Regions from separate parts of the Lelliottia sp. JS-SCA-14 genome, predicted to be linked through region 2. Evidence: riboswitches for the same ligand, from Rfam matches in the RefSeq annotation. Region 2 holds a riboswitch; the other holds the start of a gene.
What was found. Region 2 has a riboswitch for thiamine pyrophosphate ahead of thiC (phosphomethylpyrimidine synthase ThiC). Riboswitches for the same ligand answer to the same signal wherever they lie in the genome.

Region 1 (7,127 bases), 500 kb from region 2:
ACAAAGCCGCCGTGCGCCAGATGCTGGTCTCTCATCTGGGCCGCAGCTTCCGCCAGGGGAAACACATCCTGCGCGTGCTCTACTATCGTCCGATGAAAAACCTGCTGCCCGGCACGGCGTTACGCCGCTCCGAAACGCACATGGCGCGCCAGATCTTCAGCGGCCTGACGCGCATAAATGAGGAAAACGGGGAACTGGAAGCGGACATCGCGCACCACTGGCAGCAATTATCCCCCTTGCACTGGCGCTTTTTTTTGCGTCCCGGCATCCATTTTCATCATGGTCGCGAGCTGGAGATGGAAGACGTCATCGCCTCCCTGCAGCGCGCCCGCGAGCTGCCGCTCTACTCCCACATCACGCAGATTCACTCCCCCACCGCCTGGACGTTGGATATTGAACTGTCCGAACCCGACCAGTGGCTGCCGTGGCTGATGGGCTACGTCCCGTCGATGATTTTGCCCCACGAATGGGGAACCATGCCGAATTTCGCCAGCCAGCCGGTCGGGACTGGCCCTTACGCGGTGATGCGCAACAACAGCAATCAGCTCAAAATCCGCGCCTTCGATGACTACTTTGGCTATCGCGCGTTGATTGACGAGGTGAATGTCTGGGTGCTGCCGGAGATCAGCGAAGAGTTCAGCCCCGGCCTGACGCTGGAAGGCCCGACCGACGGGGAAAAAGCCGTCGAAAGTCGCCTCGAAGAGGGCTGTTACTATCTGCTATTTGACTCCCGCACCCACCGGGGCGCGAGCCGCGAGGTGCGCCAGTGGGTCAGTCAGATTCTCGCGCCTGCCAATCTGATTTATCAGGCGGAAGATCAGCACCAGACCTACTGGTTCCCGGCCTACGGGCTGCTGCCGCGCTGGCACCACGCCCGCCCAGGGCGGTGCGAAAAGCCCGCCGGGCTGGAATCCATCACCCTGACCTATTATCGCGAACATGTGGAGCACCGGTTTATTGCCCGCATCATGAGCAAACTTCTGGCGGCAGAAGGCGTGACGCTGGAGATTCAGGAGGTGGAATACGATGAATGGCATCGCGGCGAAGCAGTCAGCGATATCTGGCTCAACAGCGCGAACTTCACCCTGCCGCTCGATTTCTCGTTATTCTCGCATCTGTATGAGATCCCGCTGATCCAGCACTGCATCGCCCGCGACTGGCAGCAGGACGCCGCCCAGTGGCGAGCGGGTGATATGAATCTGGCGGTCTGGTGCCAGCAACTGCTCTCCCAGCAGGCGATGGTGCCGCTGATCCACCACTGGCTGATGATTCAGGGACAGCGCAGTATGCGCGGCCTGCGCATGAACACCCTGGGCTGGTTTGACTTTAAATCGGCCTGGTTTGCGCCGCCGGAGCCATAACACTTTCGTAATATTCACCAAATCATTACAATACCGCCGTTCTCAACGGGGTGCTGCATCGATGATGTGCGCTGAGATAATACCCGTCGAACCTGATCCGGATAACGCCGGCGAAGGGATTTGAGGCTGTCGCTCAAAATCCTTTGCCACTCAACTTTGAGGTGCAAAGTGTTAAAAAAAGTTCTCCCCCTGCTGGCGCTCTTCGCGCTGCCTGCTTTTGCCAAACCCGTTTTGACGGTCTACACCTACGACTCCTTTGCCGCCGACTGGGGCCCAGGCCCGGTGGTCAAAAAAGCCTTTGAAGCCGATTGCAACTGCGAGCTGAAATTCGTGGCGCTGGAAGATGGCGTCTCCCTGCTAAACCGTCTGCGGATGGAAGGCAAAAACAGCAAAGCCGACGTAGTGCTGGGTCTCGACAACAATCTGCTGGAAGCGGCCTCGCAAACCAAACTGTTCGCCAAAAGCGGTGTCTCCGCCGATGCGGTGAGCGTTCCGGGCGGCTGGAAAAACGACACCTTCGTGCCCTTCGATTACGGCTACTTCGCCTTCGTCTACGACAAAAACAAGCTGAAAAACCCGCCGAAAAGCCTGAAAGAATTGATCGAAAGCGACCAGAAATGGCGTGTGATTTATCAGGACCCGCGCACCAGCACGCCGGGCCTGGGCCTGCTGCTGTGGATGCAAAAAGTGTACGGCGATAAAGCGCCGGAAGCCTGGCAAAAACTGGCGGCCAAAACCGTCACCGTCACAAAAGGCTGGAGCGAAGCCTACGGCCTGTTCCTGAAAGGTGAAAGCGATCTGGTCCTGAGCTACACCACCTCTCCGGCCTATCACATCATCGAAGAGAAGAAAGACAATTACGCCGCCGCGAACTTCGCCGAAGGCCACTATCTGCAGGTGGAAGTCGCCGCGCGTACCGCCGCCAGCAAACAGCCGGAACTGGCAGAAAAGTTCCTGAAATTTATGGTCTCTCCTGGGTTCCAGAATGCGATCCCGACCGGCAACTGGATGTACCCGGTGACGGACGTGACGCTGCCCGCCGGCTTTGACCAGCTGAGAAAACCGCAAACCACGCTCGAGTTTACCCCGCAGCAGGTTTCCACTCAGCGCGCCGCCTGGATCAGTGAATGGCAACGCGCCGTCAGCCGCTAATTCCCGGCTGGCTGATCCCCGGGCTGACTGCCGCCACGCTGATGGTGGTGGTGAGCCTGGGGGCTTTTCTTGCCCTGTGGCTCAACGCACCGGAAAGCGACATCGCCGCGCTGTGGCACGATAGCTATCTCTGGCACGTGGTGCGCTTCTCCTTTTGGCAGGCGTTTCTCTCTGCCCTGCTTTCTGTGGTTCCGGCGATCTTTTTAGCCCGGGCGCTCTATCGCCGCCGCTTCCCCGGCAGGCAAGCCCTGCTGCGCCTGTGCGCAATGACGTTGATTCTGCCCGTGCTGGTCGCCGTCTTCGGTATTTTGAGCGTGTACGGACGCCAGGGGTGGATCGCCACGCTGTTGAATGCCTTTGGGCTGGAGTGGACTTTCTCCCCTTACGGCCTGCAGGGCATTTTGCTCGCTCATGTGTTCTTCAATATGCCGATGGCGACACGCCTGTTCCTGCAAGCGCTGGAAAACATTCCCGGCGAGCAGCGCCAGCTGGCAGCCCAGCTCGGGATGCGCGGTTTTGCCTTCTTCCACTTTGTCGAGTGGCCGTGGCTGCGTCGGCAGATCCCGCCCGTCGCGGCACTGATTTTTATGCTCTGCTTCGCCAGCTTTGCCACCGTGCTGTCGCTTGGCGGCGGGCCGCAGGCCACCACTATTGAGCTGGCGATCTATCAGGCGCTGAGCTTTGACTATGATCCAGGCCGCGCGGCGGTGCTGGCGATTATCCAGATGTTCTGCTGTCTGGGGCTGGTGCTGCTCAGCCAGCGCCTGAGCAAGGCCATTGCCGTCGGCAGCCATCAGGTGAACGGCTGGCGCGACCCGCAGGACAGCCTGCGCAGTCGTCTGGGCGATCTCCTGCTGATTGCCCTCGCGCTGTTATTGCTGCTCCCGCCACTGCTGGCGGTGGTGGTGGATGGGCTCAATCTGAATCTGTTTTCCGTGCTGCAACAGCCGGTACTGTGGCAGGCGCTGTGGACGTCACTGCGCATCGCTCTCGGGGCCGGATTGCTGTGCGTTCTCCTGACCATGATGCTCTTGTGGAGCAGTCGCGAACTGTACGCCCGCCAGTCGCGCATCGCCGGACAGGCGCTGGAGTTGAGCGGAATGTTGATTCTGGCGATGCCGGGCATCGTGCTGGCGACCGGCTTCTTTTTGCTGTTCAACAGCACCATCGGCTTACCCGAACACGCCGACGGGATCGTGATTTTCACCAACGCGCTAATGGCGATCCCCTACGCCCTGAAAGTGCTGGAAAACCCGATGCGCGATCTCAGCGCCCGCTACACGCTGCTCTGCCAGTCGCTGGGGATGCGCGGCTGGCAGCGGTTGAAAGTGGTGGAACTGCGCGCCCTGAAACGCCCGCTGGCACAGGCGCTGGCGTTTGCCAGCGTGCTGTCGATTGGCGATTTCGGCGTGGTGGCGCTATTTGGCAACGACGATTTCCGCACCCTGCCGTTCTGGCTGTATCAGCAGATCGGCTCGTATCGCAGTCAGGATGGTGCGGTCACCGCCCTGCTCCTGCTGCTGCTCTGTTTTACCCTCTTCACCGTTATCGAAAAACTTCCGGGGCGCGATGCTAAAACTGACTGATGTAACCTGGCTTTATCAGCACCTGCCGATGCGGTTTACGCTCTCCGTCGGGCGCGGGGAGATGATTGCGATCCTCGGCCCGAGCGGTGCCGGGAAAAGCACGCTGCTCAATTTGATTGCCGGTTTTCTGCCTCCGGCGCGCGGGGAGATGGTGATTGACGGGCAGAACCACACCCACACGCCGCCGTCCCAACGGCCGGTGTCGATGCTGTTTCAGGAAAACAACCTGTTTACCCATCTGACGGTGCGCCAGAATATCGGGCTGGGGATGGACCCCGGTCTCAAACTGTCGGCGGCTCAGCGTGAAAAACTGGAATCTATCGCGCAGCAGATGGGGCTGAATGAATTTCTCGACCGCCTGCCGGGTGAGCTTTCCGGCGGGCAGCGTCAGCGCGTGGCACTTGCGCGCTGTCTGGTGCGCGAACAGCCGATTTTACTCCTCGACGAACCTTTCTCCGCCCTCGACCCGGCCCTGCGTCAGGAGATGTTGCTGCTGGTGAAAGAGGTGTGCCAGCAGAAGAACCTGACCATGCTGATGGTGTCGCACAGCGTAGAAGACGCCGCGCGGATCGCAACGCGTTCAGTGGTGATCGCCGACGGGCGAATTGCGTGGGATGGGGAGACGCAGGAGCTGGTGAGCGGTAAGGCGAGTGCCTCCGCGTTGTTGGGGATCGTGCCGCAGTAAAAAAACCGGGTGGCGGCTGCGCCTTACCCGGCCTACGGTTCGTAGTCGCTGTAGGCCCGCAATAAACTACCGGCTCACCACCTTCAACAAAATCTCGCCATACACCGGCATCAATGGATGACGAATCAACGCCACCAGCGCCACCACGGCGATCCCGAGCGTTAAGGGCGCGAGCATCATCAGGCGCCCACGTGGCAGATAGTGGGTCAGACGATCCGTCCCCGCCTTCGCACTGCGCCACAATCTCCAGCACAACCAAAACGCGACCCACAGCAGCAGCGCGGTCCCTAACAGCAGCCATTTAAAATGACCGCTTTGCGCATCGGCGGGGATATCAATCGCCGCACCGGCCAGAATGCCCGGCAGGAAGTAGACTGGCGGCCAGAGAAGGCAGCCGATGATGTTCGGCAGCAGAAACTTTGCGACGGGCAGGTCAAGCATCCCGGCAACCATCGGCACGATCGGGCGCGTTGGCCCAATAAATCGCCCAATCAGAATGGTAAACATGCTGTGCTGATGCAGGGCATGCTCGGTTTTATCAAGCAACGCTTTGTTCTTTTTCATGAACGACCAGCGATGCAGCGGCTTTTTGAAGCGCCAGCCGAGCCAGAAAGAGATCCAGTCCCCCAGCAGACAGCCCACGATACCGGCCATCCATGCCTGCCAGAAGTTCACCTCGCCGCTGCCGATCAGCGCCCCGAGGCCCGCCATCATCACCGTTCCGGGTAATATCAGCCCGACCAGCGCCAGCGATTCAAGAAAGGCGACCAGCGCGACGGCAATCAGCGAATAGGCGACGGACTGCGTAATAAAATGTTCCAGCAATGCCTGCATAACGTTTCCGGTCAGATAACAGAGCAGGGATTCTGCGAAGTGCTTCCTGCCGCGTCAAGACAACAATTGTCTGAATAGTTTACCGGGTGCCGCCAGACTTCACCTGTTTGTTTAGTTTTATTTACGTTTTATTCACACCCCGCGCGGAATTCGCTGGGGCTGGCGCCAGTGCATTTCTTAAAGACGCGGGAGAAATAGAGCTGATCTTCAAAGCCGACATTACGGCCGACGGTGGCAATCGGCATGCGCGTGGTGCTGAGCAGCAGTTTGGCCTGGCTAATGCGCTGATCCTCGCGCCAGCTCAGGACGCTCACGCCCAGCTGCTGGCGGAAGAGATGCGACAGGCGCGACGGCGACAGACAGACGTGCTGGGCGACCCCCGCGATATCAAACTGGCTGTCCGCCAGATGGTCGCTGATGTACTGGCAGGCATCGCGCACGCGGTTATCCAGCGGCGGATTGAGCGACGCGTTAATCGCCTCCATGCGCCGCAGCAGCAGCTGTTCCAGCAGATTGATCGCCAGCAGTTCGGCGTAGCGCCCGCCCGCCTGGGCTTCAATAATCTGCGCAAACAGCTCGCGGAACTGCGCCTGATGCGCTTCGTCGGGGCGATAAAAACCGGTGTGGGCAAAAATCGCCGGCCAGGCCAGCCACTCCTGCCAGTAGGCGCGCGGGCGGAAGTAGACCCACTGGTGATACCACTCTTTCGCGTCCGGATGGCGTCCGTAGTGGTGAATCTCTCCCGGCGGGAACAGCAAAATATCGCCCGGACGACAGACAAACTGCCGATCGTGATTTTTGATGATCCCTTCGCCGCGCACGGTGATATTCAGGATATAGCCTTTCATCCCCAGCGGACGGTCGACGAAAAAGTCGAGGTAGCCGTCGGCTTCAATGGGAGTCAAACCCGCCACCAGATGGGCGTTGAAGGAGTAGCCCGGCAACAGGGGATCGTTTTGTATTTCGGCCATAAACAGGTGACTCCCGACGGTCAATAAGGAAACAAATTGTCCATATCGATAAAAGCCGTATAAAAACGGGTCGTTAAAAGATCCCAATCACCTGCCCGCTCTTTTAATTCCGCTTTGCCTCAGCCTTTACCCCAGATTTTTCCGCGACATCATGTCAATCAGCGGTAACAAAAGTGTCTATAACTGCGGCAGAAATGTCCACATTGAATATTTGCACGGCGTCACACTTTCCACCTCAACAGCAATTTAATCCATAAGATTAGCGGATCCTGCCTGACGATTTTCGCCCCCAATCTCTAATGTTGATCCATACCCGTTTTTTGATGGAGCAACATAAATGGCAATTGCGATTGGCCTCGATTTTGGCAGTGACTCGGTACGCGCCCTGGCGGTGGAGTGTCGTACGGGCCAGGAGATAGCAACCAGCGTGGAGTGGTATCCGCGCTGGCAAGAGGGGCGTTACTGCGATGCGCCAAATAACCAGTTCCGCCACCACCCGCGCGATTACATCGAATCGATGGAAGCGGCGATCAAAACC
Region 2 (7,127 bases):
AAAGGATCGCCGCATCGAGCGGGAAACGGCGCAGCGGCTGCAGCGTGACTTCGCAGGCCAGCTCGGCGTTTTTGCACAGGGACATGAAATCGCCCGCTTCGGCGCGCGTGGCTTTGTATTCCGGCAAATAGCGGCCCGCCTGGCGCATCATCCACACCGGGGTGATATCAACGGGTTGGCGCAGCAGCGCACGCAGATAACGATCGTTCTTCAGTTCGGTCATTTTTGCAGTTCCTTAAGCGTCATGCCGCCAGTGTAACATGTGATTCATTCATAGTCGGCCCGACACATTGCCACCGTATCTTCTATCAGTCGGCGCGCCACGGTTCCCGGCGGCGGGAGGAGCGGTAAATCGTCGTAGCGATACCAGTTGGCTTCCAGCAGCTCTTTTTGGTCGATCACAATCTCGCCGCTGTCATAATCCGCCATAAAAGCGGTCATGAGAGACATGGGGAACGGCCACGGCTGGGAGGTAACGTAACGCAGGTTTTTCACCTTGATGCTGCTCTCTTCCATCACTTCGCGGGCCACGGCCTGCTCAAGCGTCTCGCCCACTTCGACAAACCCGGCCAGCACCGTATGCACGCCGTTGCGATGGCGAGTATGTTGCGCCAGCAGAATGGAGTCATCACGACGAATGGCGACGATAATGCACGGGGCGATTTGCGGATAGTAGCGCTCGCGACAGTGGTTGCAGAGCATAGCCCACTCGGTTTTACTCCGGTGCATGGTGTGCCCGCAGTAGCCGCAATATTTGTGCGATCGGAAAAACTCGGCCAGCTGTACGCCGCGCCCGGCCAGCTGGAACAGACCGACATCGAGATCCAGCACCTGACGAACCGATCCCATCTCGTGATGGCGATGCTGCTGGATCAACCACACGGGATCGCCCTGCCATTCGCCGATCTTCAGCGCCTGTTGCCCCGCAAGATCGAAATTTCCGGCCTCGCCGTAAGGCAATTCTCCGCCGGGCAACCATAATTTTTGTTCGTGGCTGACGATCCACCAGCCGCGATCTAATTTTTCAATTATACGATCCATATCTATTGCACTACCTTTGCTTCACAGGCATGTTGATAACAATATTCTTACATTTTTGGGTGGCCAGCTTTTTCATCTTAACCTTGTGGAGTCAAACATGCTAAACCAGCTACAAAGCCTGACAGAGCGCGTTGGAGGAAGTCATCACCTGGTCGATCGCTGGCTGCACGTGCGCAAAAATTTGCTTGTTGCCTACTACAATCTGGTTGGCATTAAGCCTGGCAAAGAATCGTATATGCGGTTGAATGAAAAAGCGCTGGATGATTTTTGTCAAAGCCTGGTCGACTACCTTTCCGACGGTCATTTTAATCTATATGAACGTATTATTCGCGAAATGGAAGGGACGACGCCGTATTTAGCGGCGACCAAACTCTATCCGCTGCTGGAGGCCAATACCCAGCAAATCATGGACTATTACGACTCAACGCTCGAAAACGCCATCGACCAGGACAATTATCTGGAGTTCCAGCAGGCGCTTTCCGATCTCGGCGAGGCGATGGAAGTCCGTTTCACGCTGGAAGACAAGCTCATCGCCCTGGTGCTGGACAGCGATCTGAAGGCCAGCAACGAAGACAACATCGCGCGACCGGCTTGAGTTCTTAAGCGTTAACGAGTAATTTACAAATATCGCGTCTGCACTGCAGGCGTGTTTTCTTGTCGGAGTGCCCAGTACAGAAATGTACGGGCTGAGACCGTTAATTCGGGATCCGCGGAACCTGATCAGGCTAATACCTGCGAAGGGAACAAGAGTCAAAAAGCTGTTGTATCGCCCTTCCCTGGGTGATCACTTCTCTTAGTTCATCCGTCGTCTGACAAGCCACTCCTTACTTTTTTGGAATGAGCTATGTCTGCCACTAAACTGACCCGCCGCGAACAGCGCGCACAAGCCCAACACTTCATCGACACCCTGGAAGGCACCGCTTTCCCGAATTCTCAGCGCATCTACATCACCGGTTCGCAGGACGATATCCGCGTGCCGATGCGTGAAATCCAGCTCAGCCCGACGCTCATCGGCGGCAGCAAAGATAATCCCCAGTTCGAAGACAACGAAGCGGTACCGGTTTACGACACCTCTGGTCCTTACGGCGATACGGATGTAGCCATCAACGTGCAGCAGGGTCTGGCAAAACTGCGCCAGCCGTGGATCGAAGCACGCCAGGACAGCGAATCTCTGACCGACCGCAGCTCAGCGTATACCAAAGAACGCCTGGCCGACGATGGTCTGGACGAACTGCGCTTTACCGGCCTGCTCACACCGAAACGCGCCAAAGCGGGCAAATGCGTGACCCAGCTCCATTACGCACGCTCAGGTGTCGTCACGCCGGAGATGGAGTTCATCGCCATTCGTGAAAACATGGGCCGCGAGCGCATCCGCAGCGAAGTGCTGCGCCACCAGCATCCGGGCGAAGGATTTGGCGCTCGCCTGCCGGAGAACATCACCCCGGAATTCGTGCGTGACGAAGTCGCCGCCGGACGGGCGATCATCCCCGCCAACATTAACCACCCGGAATCGGAGCCGATGATTATCGGCCGCAACTTCCTGGTGAAAGTGAATGCCAACATCGGTAACTCCGCGGTCACCTCCTCCATCGAAGAAGAGGTCGAAAAACTGGTGTGGTCGACCCGCTGGGGTGCGGACACGGTGATGGACCTCTCCACCGGCCGCTACATCCACGAAACCCGCGAGTGGATCCTGCGTAACAGCCCGGTGCCGATCGGCACCGTTCCGATCTACCAGGCGCTGGAGAAGGTGAACGGGATCGCCGAAGATCTCACCTGGGAAGCCTTCCGCGATACCCTGCTGGAGCAGGCGGAACAGGGGGTGGACTACTTCACTATTCACGCCGGGGTTCTGCTGCGCTACGTGCCGATGACCGCCAAACGTCTGACCGGGATTGTGTCGCGCGGCGGCTCGATTATGGCGAAATGGTGCCTGTCACATCATCAGGAGAACTTCCTCTACGAACACTTCCGCGAGATTTGCGAAATCTGCGCCGCGTACGATGTCTCCCTGTCGCTGGGCGACGGTCTGCGTCCGGGCTCCATTCGCGACGCCAACGACGAAGCGCAGTTTGCTGAGCTGCACACCCTCGGCGAGCTGACCAAAATCGCCTGGGAATATGACGTGCAGGTGATGATCGAAGGCCCGGGCCACGTGCCGATGCAGATGATCCGCCGCAACATGACCGAGGAGCTGGAGCACTGCCACGAGGCGCCGTTCTACACCCTGGGGCCGCTGACCACCGATATTGCACCGGGCTATGACCATTTCACCTCCGGCATCGGCGCGGCGATGATCGGCTGGTTTGGCTGCGCCATGCTCTGCTACGTCACCCCGAAAGAGCACCTCGGCCTGCCGAACAAAGAGGACGTGAAGCAGGGGCTGATCACCTACAAAATCGCCGCCCACGCCGCCGATTTAGCCAAAGGCCACCCTGGGGCGCAGATCCGCGACAACGCCATGTCCAAAGCGCGCTTCGAGTTCCGCTGGGAAGACCAGTTTAACCTGGCCCTCGACCCGTTCACCGCCCGCGCCTATCACGATGAAACCCTGCCGCAAGAGTCCGGCAAAGTGGCGCACTTCTGCTCCATGTGCGGGCCAAAATTCTGCTCGATGAAAATCAGCCAGGAAGTGCGCGACTACGCCGCGAAGCAGGTGATTGAAGTCGGCATGGCCGATATGTCGGAAAACTTCCGCGCCAAAGGCGGCGAAATCTACCTCAAAAAAGAGGAGGCGTAATGGTTCAGCCCAATTTTCCAACCGTGCCCCGGCGCTTAGGGCTTTATCCCGTCGTCGACAGCGTGGAGTGGATTGAGCGCCTGCTTGAGGCTGGCGTGAAAACAATTCAACTGCGCATCAAAGACCAGCGTGATGGCGAGGTCGAAAGTGATGTGTCTGCCGCCATCACACTGGGGCGTCGGTATGACGCCCGGGTGTTCATCAACGACTACTGGCAGCTGGCGATTAAGCATCAGGCGTACGGCGTGCATCTCGGGCAGGAGGATCTGGAAACCGCCGATCTGAACGCCATCCGGAATGCCGGCCTGCGCCTCGGCGTGTCGACTCACGACGATATGGAGATCGATGTGGCGCTCGCCGCACGACCGTCCTATATCGCCCTCGGCCACGTCTTCCCGACGCAAACCAAACAGATGCCCTCGGCCCCGCAGGGGCTGGCGCAGCTGGCACGTCACATCGAACGTCTGGCCGATTATCCGACCGTGGCCATCGGCGGCATCAGCCTTGATCGCGCCCCGGCGGTGCTGGAGACCGGCGTCGGCAGTATCGCGGTGGTCAGCGCCATTACTCAGGCGGTGGACTGGCAGGCAGCGACTGCACAGCTCTTGCAACTGGCGGGAGCGGGCGATGAATGACAGCGACTTCATGCGCTACAGCCGCCAGATCCTGCTGGAGGATATCGCCGTCGACGGTCAACAAAAGCTGCTCGACAGCCGGGTATTGATTGTCGGACTGGGCGGGCTCGGCGCGCCTGCTGCGCTGTATCTGGCCGGAGCGGGCATCGGGACGCTGGTGTTAGCCGACGATGACGACATCCACATCAGCAATCTGCAGCGGCAGATCCTGTTCACCACCGAGGATGTGAACGCGTCAAAAGCGCAGGTCACCAGCCAACGGCTGAACGCCCTCAACCCTGAAATTGCGCTTATCACCGTGCAACAGCGACTGGACGGGGAAACCCTGCACCAGGAAGTTGCCCGCGCGGACGTGGTGCTGGATTGCACCGACAATATGGCGACACGCCAGGCGATCAACGCCGCCTGTGTGGCGCTCAATACCCCGCTCATCACCGCCAGCGCCGTTGGGTTCGGCGGGCAAATGATGGTCCTGACGCCGCCGTGGACGCATGGCTGCTACCGCTGCCTGTGGCCAGATGACGCAGAGCCGCAGCGCAACTGCCGCACGGCCGGCATCCTTGGGCCGGTGGTCGGGGTGATGGGAACTCTGCAGGCGCTGGAAGCCATCAAGCTGCTCAGCGGAATGGAGACGCCGCGCAATACGCTGCGCATGTTCGATGGCCGCTCGGGTAACTGGCGACATCTGGCGCTCCAGCGTGCCGGCGGGTGCAGCGTCTGCGGAGGACATCATGCGGATTCTGTTTAACGATGAACCGATGCAGTGCGCGGAGGGGCTGACCATCGCCACGCTTCTCGACCAGCTACGCCAGTTGAAACCCGGCGTGGCGCTGGCCCTTAACCAACAGATCCTGCCGCGCGAGCGGTGGGAACGTCAGCAGGTGCGCGATGGCGATCAGATCCTGCTTTTTCAGGTCATCGCGGGAGGCTGACATGTTACGTATTGCCGATAAAACCTTTGATTCACATCTCTTCACCGGCACCGGAAAATTCGCGTCGCCACAGCTGATGGTGGATGCCATTCGCGAAAGCGGCAGCCAACTGGTGACGCTGGCGATGAAGCGCGTGGACCTGCGCAACCACAGCGATGCGATTCTGGCACCGCTGCTGGCGGCAGGCGTGACGCTGCTGCCCAACACCTCCGGGGCGAAAACGGCAGAAGAGGCGGTGTTTGCCGCCCAGCTGGCACGCGAAGCGCTGGGCACCCGCTGGCTGAAACTGGAAATTCACCCGGACGCGCGCTGGCTGCTGCCCGACCCTATCGAAACCCTGAAAGCCGCCGAAATTCTGGTTAAACAGGGCTTCACCGTTCTGCCCTACTGCGGCGCGGACCCCGTGCTCTGCAAGCGCCTTGAGGACGTCGGCTGCGCGGCGGTCATGCCCCTCGGCGCACCGATTGGCTCCAATCAGGGGCTGGAGACCCGCGCGATGCTGGAGATCATCATCGAGCAGGCCACCGTTCCCGTGATCGTCGATGCGGGCATCGGCGTGCCAAGCCACGCGGCACAGGCGCTGGAGATGGGGGCCGACGCCGTACTCGTCAACACGGCCATTGCGGTGGCTGACGATCCGGTAATGATGGCGCGCGCGTTTCGTCTGGCCGTCGAGGCGGGCGTGCTGGCGCGTCACTCCGGGCCAGGATCGCGCCATTTTCAGGCGCAGGCCACCAGCCCGCTTACCGGCTTTCTGGAGGCGTACTCATGAGCACCTTCGCTGACCGCTGGCGGGAGCTAAACTGGGACGATATTCGTCTGCGGATCAACAGCAAAACGGCGGCTGACGTCGAGCGCGCCCTGAACGCGCGGCATCTGACCCGCGAGGACATGATGGCCCTGCTCTCCCCTGCCGCCAGCGCCTGTCTGGAGCCGATGGCGCAGCGCGCACAGCGGCTCACGCGCCAGCGTTTTGGCAACACGGTGAGTTTTTACGTGCCGCTCTATCTCTCCAACCTGTGCGCCAATGATTGCACCTACTGCGGTTTTTCCATGAGCAATCGCATCAAGCGCAAAACCCTCGACGCGGAAGAGATCGCCCGCGAATGCGCCGCCATCCGCGAGATGGGTTTTGAGCACCTCCTGCTGGTCACCGGTGAGCACCAGGGAAAAGTGGGGATGGATTATTTCCGTGAGCATCTTCCCGCCATTCGTCGTCGGTTTTCATCGTTGCAGATGGAAGTGCAGCCGTTATCCGAAAACGAATATGCAGAGCTGAAAACCCTCGGGCTGGACGGCGTGATGGTCTATCAGGAGACTTATCACGAAGCCATGTACGCCCAGCATCACCTGAAGGGGAAAAAGCAGGATTTCTTTTTCCGCCTTGAAACCCCAGACCGGCTGGGGCGTGCGGGGATCGATAAAATCGGTCTCGGCGCGCTGATCGGGCTGTCCGACAGCTGGCGTGTGGACTGTTTTATGGTGGCGGAGCATCTGCTGTGGCTCCAGCAACACTACTGGCAGAGCCGCTACTCGATCTCTTTCCCGCGACTTAGGCCCTGCGCGGGCGGTATCGAACCGGCGTCGATCATGGACGAACGCCAGCTGGTACAGGTCATCTGCGCATTTCGCCTGCTGGCGCCGGAAGTGGAGCTGTCATTGTCGACCCGGGAGTCCCCGGAGTTTCGCGATCGGGTGATTCCGTTAGCCATCAACAACGTCAGCGCCTTTTCCAAAACTCAGCCTGGCGGGTATGCGGACAATCATCCCGAGCTGGAG

Region 1: linked by a shared signal. The riboswitch ahead of thiB (thiamine ABC transporter substrate binding subunit) and the one ahead of thiC (phosphomethylpyrimidine synthase ThiC) in region 2 are both predicted to bind thiamine pyrophosphate.

What each region holds. Positions count from the first base shown of each region.
Region 1 is NZ_CP141606.1:776,802-783,928, reverse strand. Features, by position in the region: gene sgrR (HTH-type transcriptional regulator SgrR) at 1-1,361, shown strand, start outside; TPP riboswitch at 1,398-1,498, shown strand; gene thiB (thiamine ABC transporter substrate binding subunit) at 1,530-2,513, shown strand; gene thiP (thiamine/thiamine pyrophosphate ABC transporter permease ThiP) at 2,489-4,099, shown strand; gene thiQ (thiamine ABC transporter ATP-binding protein ThiQ) at 4,083-4,784, shown strand; gene U9O48_RS03700 (DedA family protein) at 4,851-5,618, opposite strand; gene araC (arabinose operon transcriptional regulator AraC) at 5,747-6,589, opposite strand; gene araB (ribulokinase) at 6,927-7,127, shown strand, end outside.
Region 2 is NZ_CP141606.1:273,748-280,874, reverse strand. Features, by position in the region: gene hemE (uroporphyrinogen decarboxylase) at 1-223, opposite strand, end outside; gene nudC (NAD(+) diphosphatase) at 268-1,041, opposite strand; gene rsd (sigma D regulator) at 1,139-1,636, shown strand; TPP riboswitch at 1,690-1,801, shown strand; gene thiC (phosphomethylpyrimidine synthase ThiC) at 1,886-3,781, shown strand; gene thiE (thiamine phosphate synthase) at 3,781-4,416, shown strand; gene thiF (thiazole biosynthesis adenylyltransferase ThiF) at 4,409-5,164, shown strand; gene thiS (sulfur carrier protein ThiS) at 5,148-5,348, shown strand; gene thiG (thiazole synthase) at 5,350-6,120, shown strand; gene thiH (2-iminoacetate synthase ThiH) at 6,117-7,127, shown strand, end outside.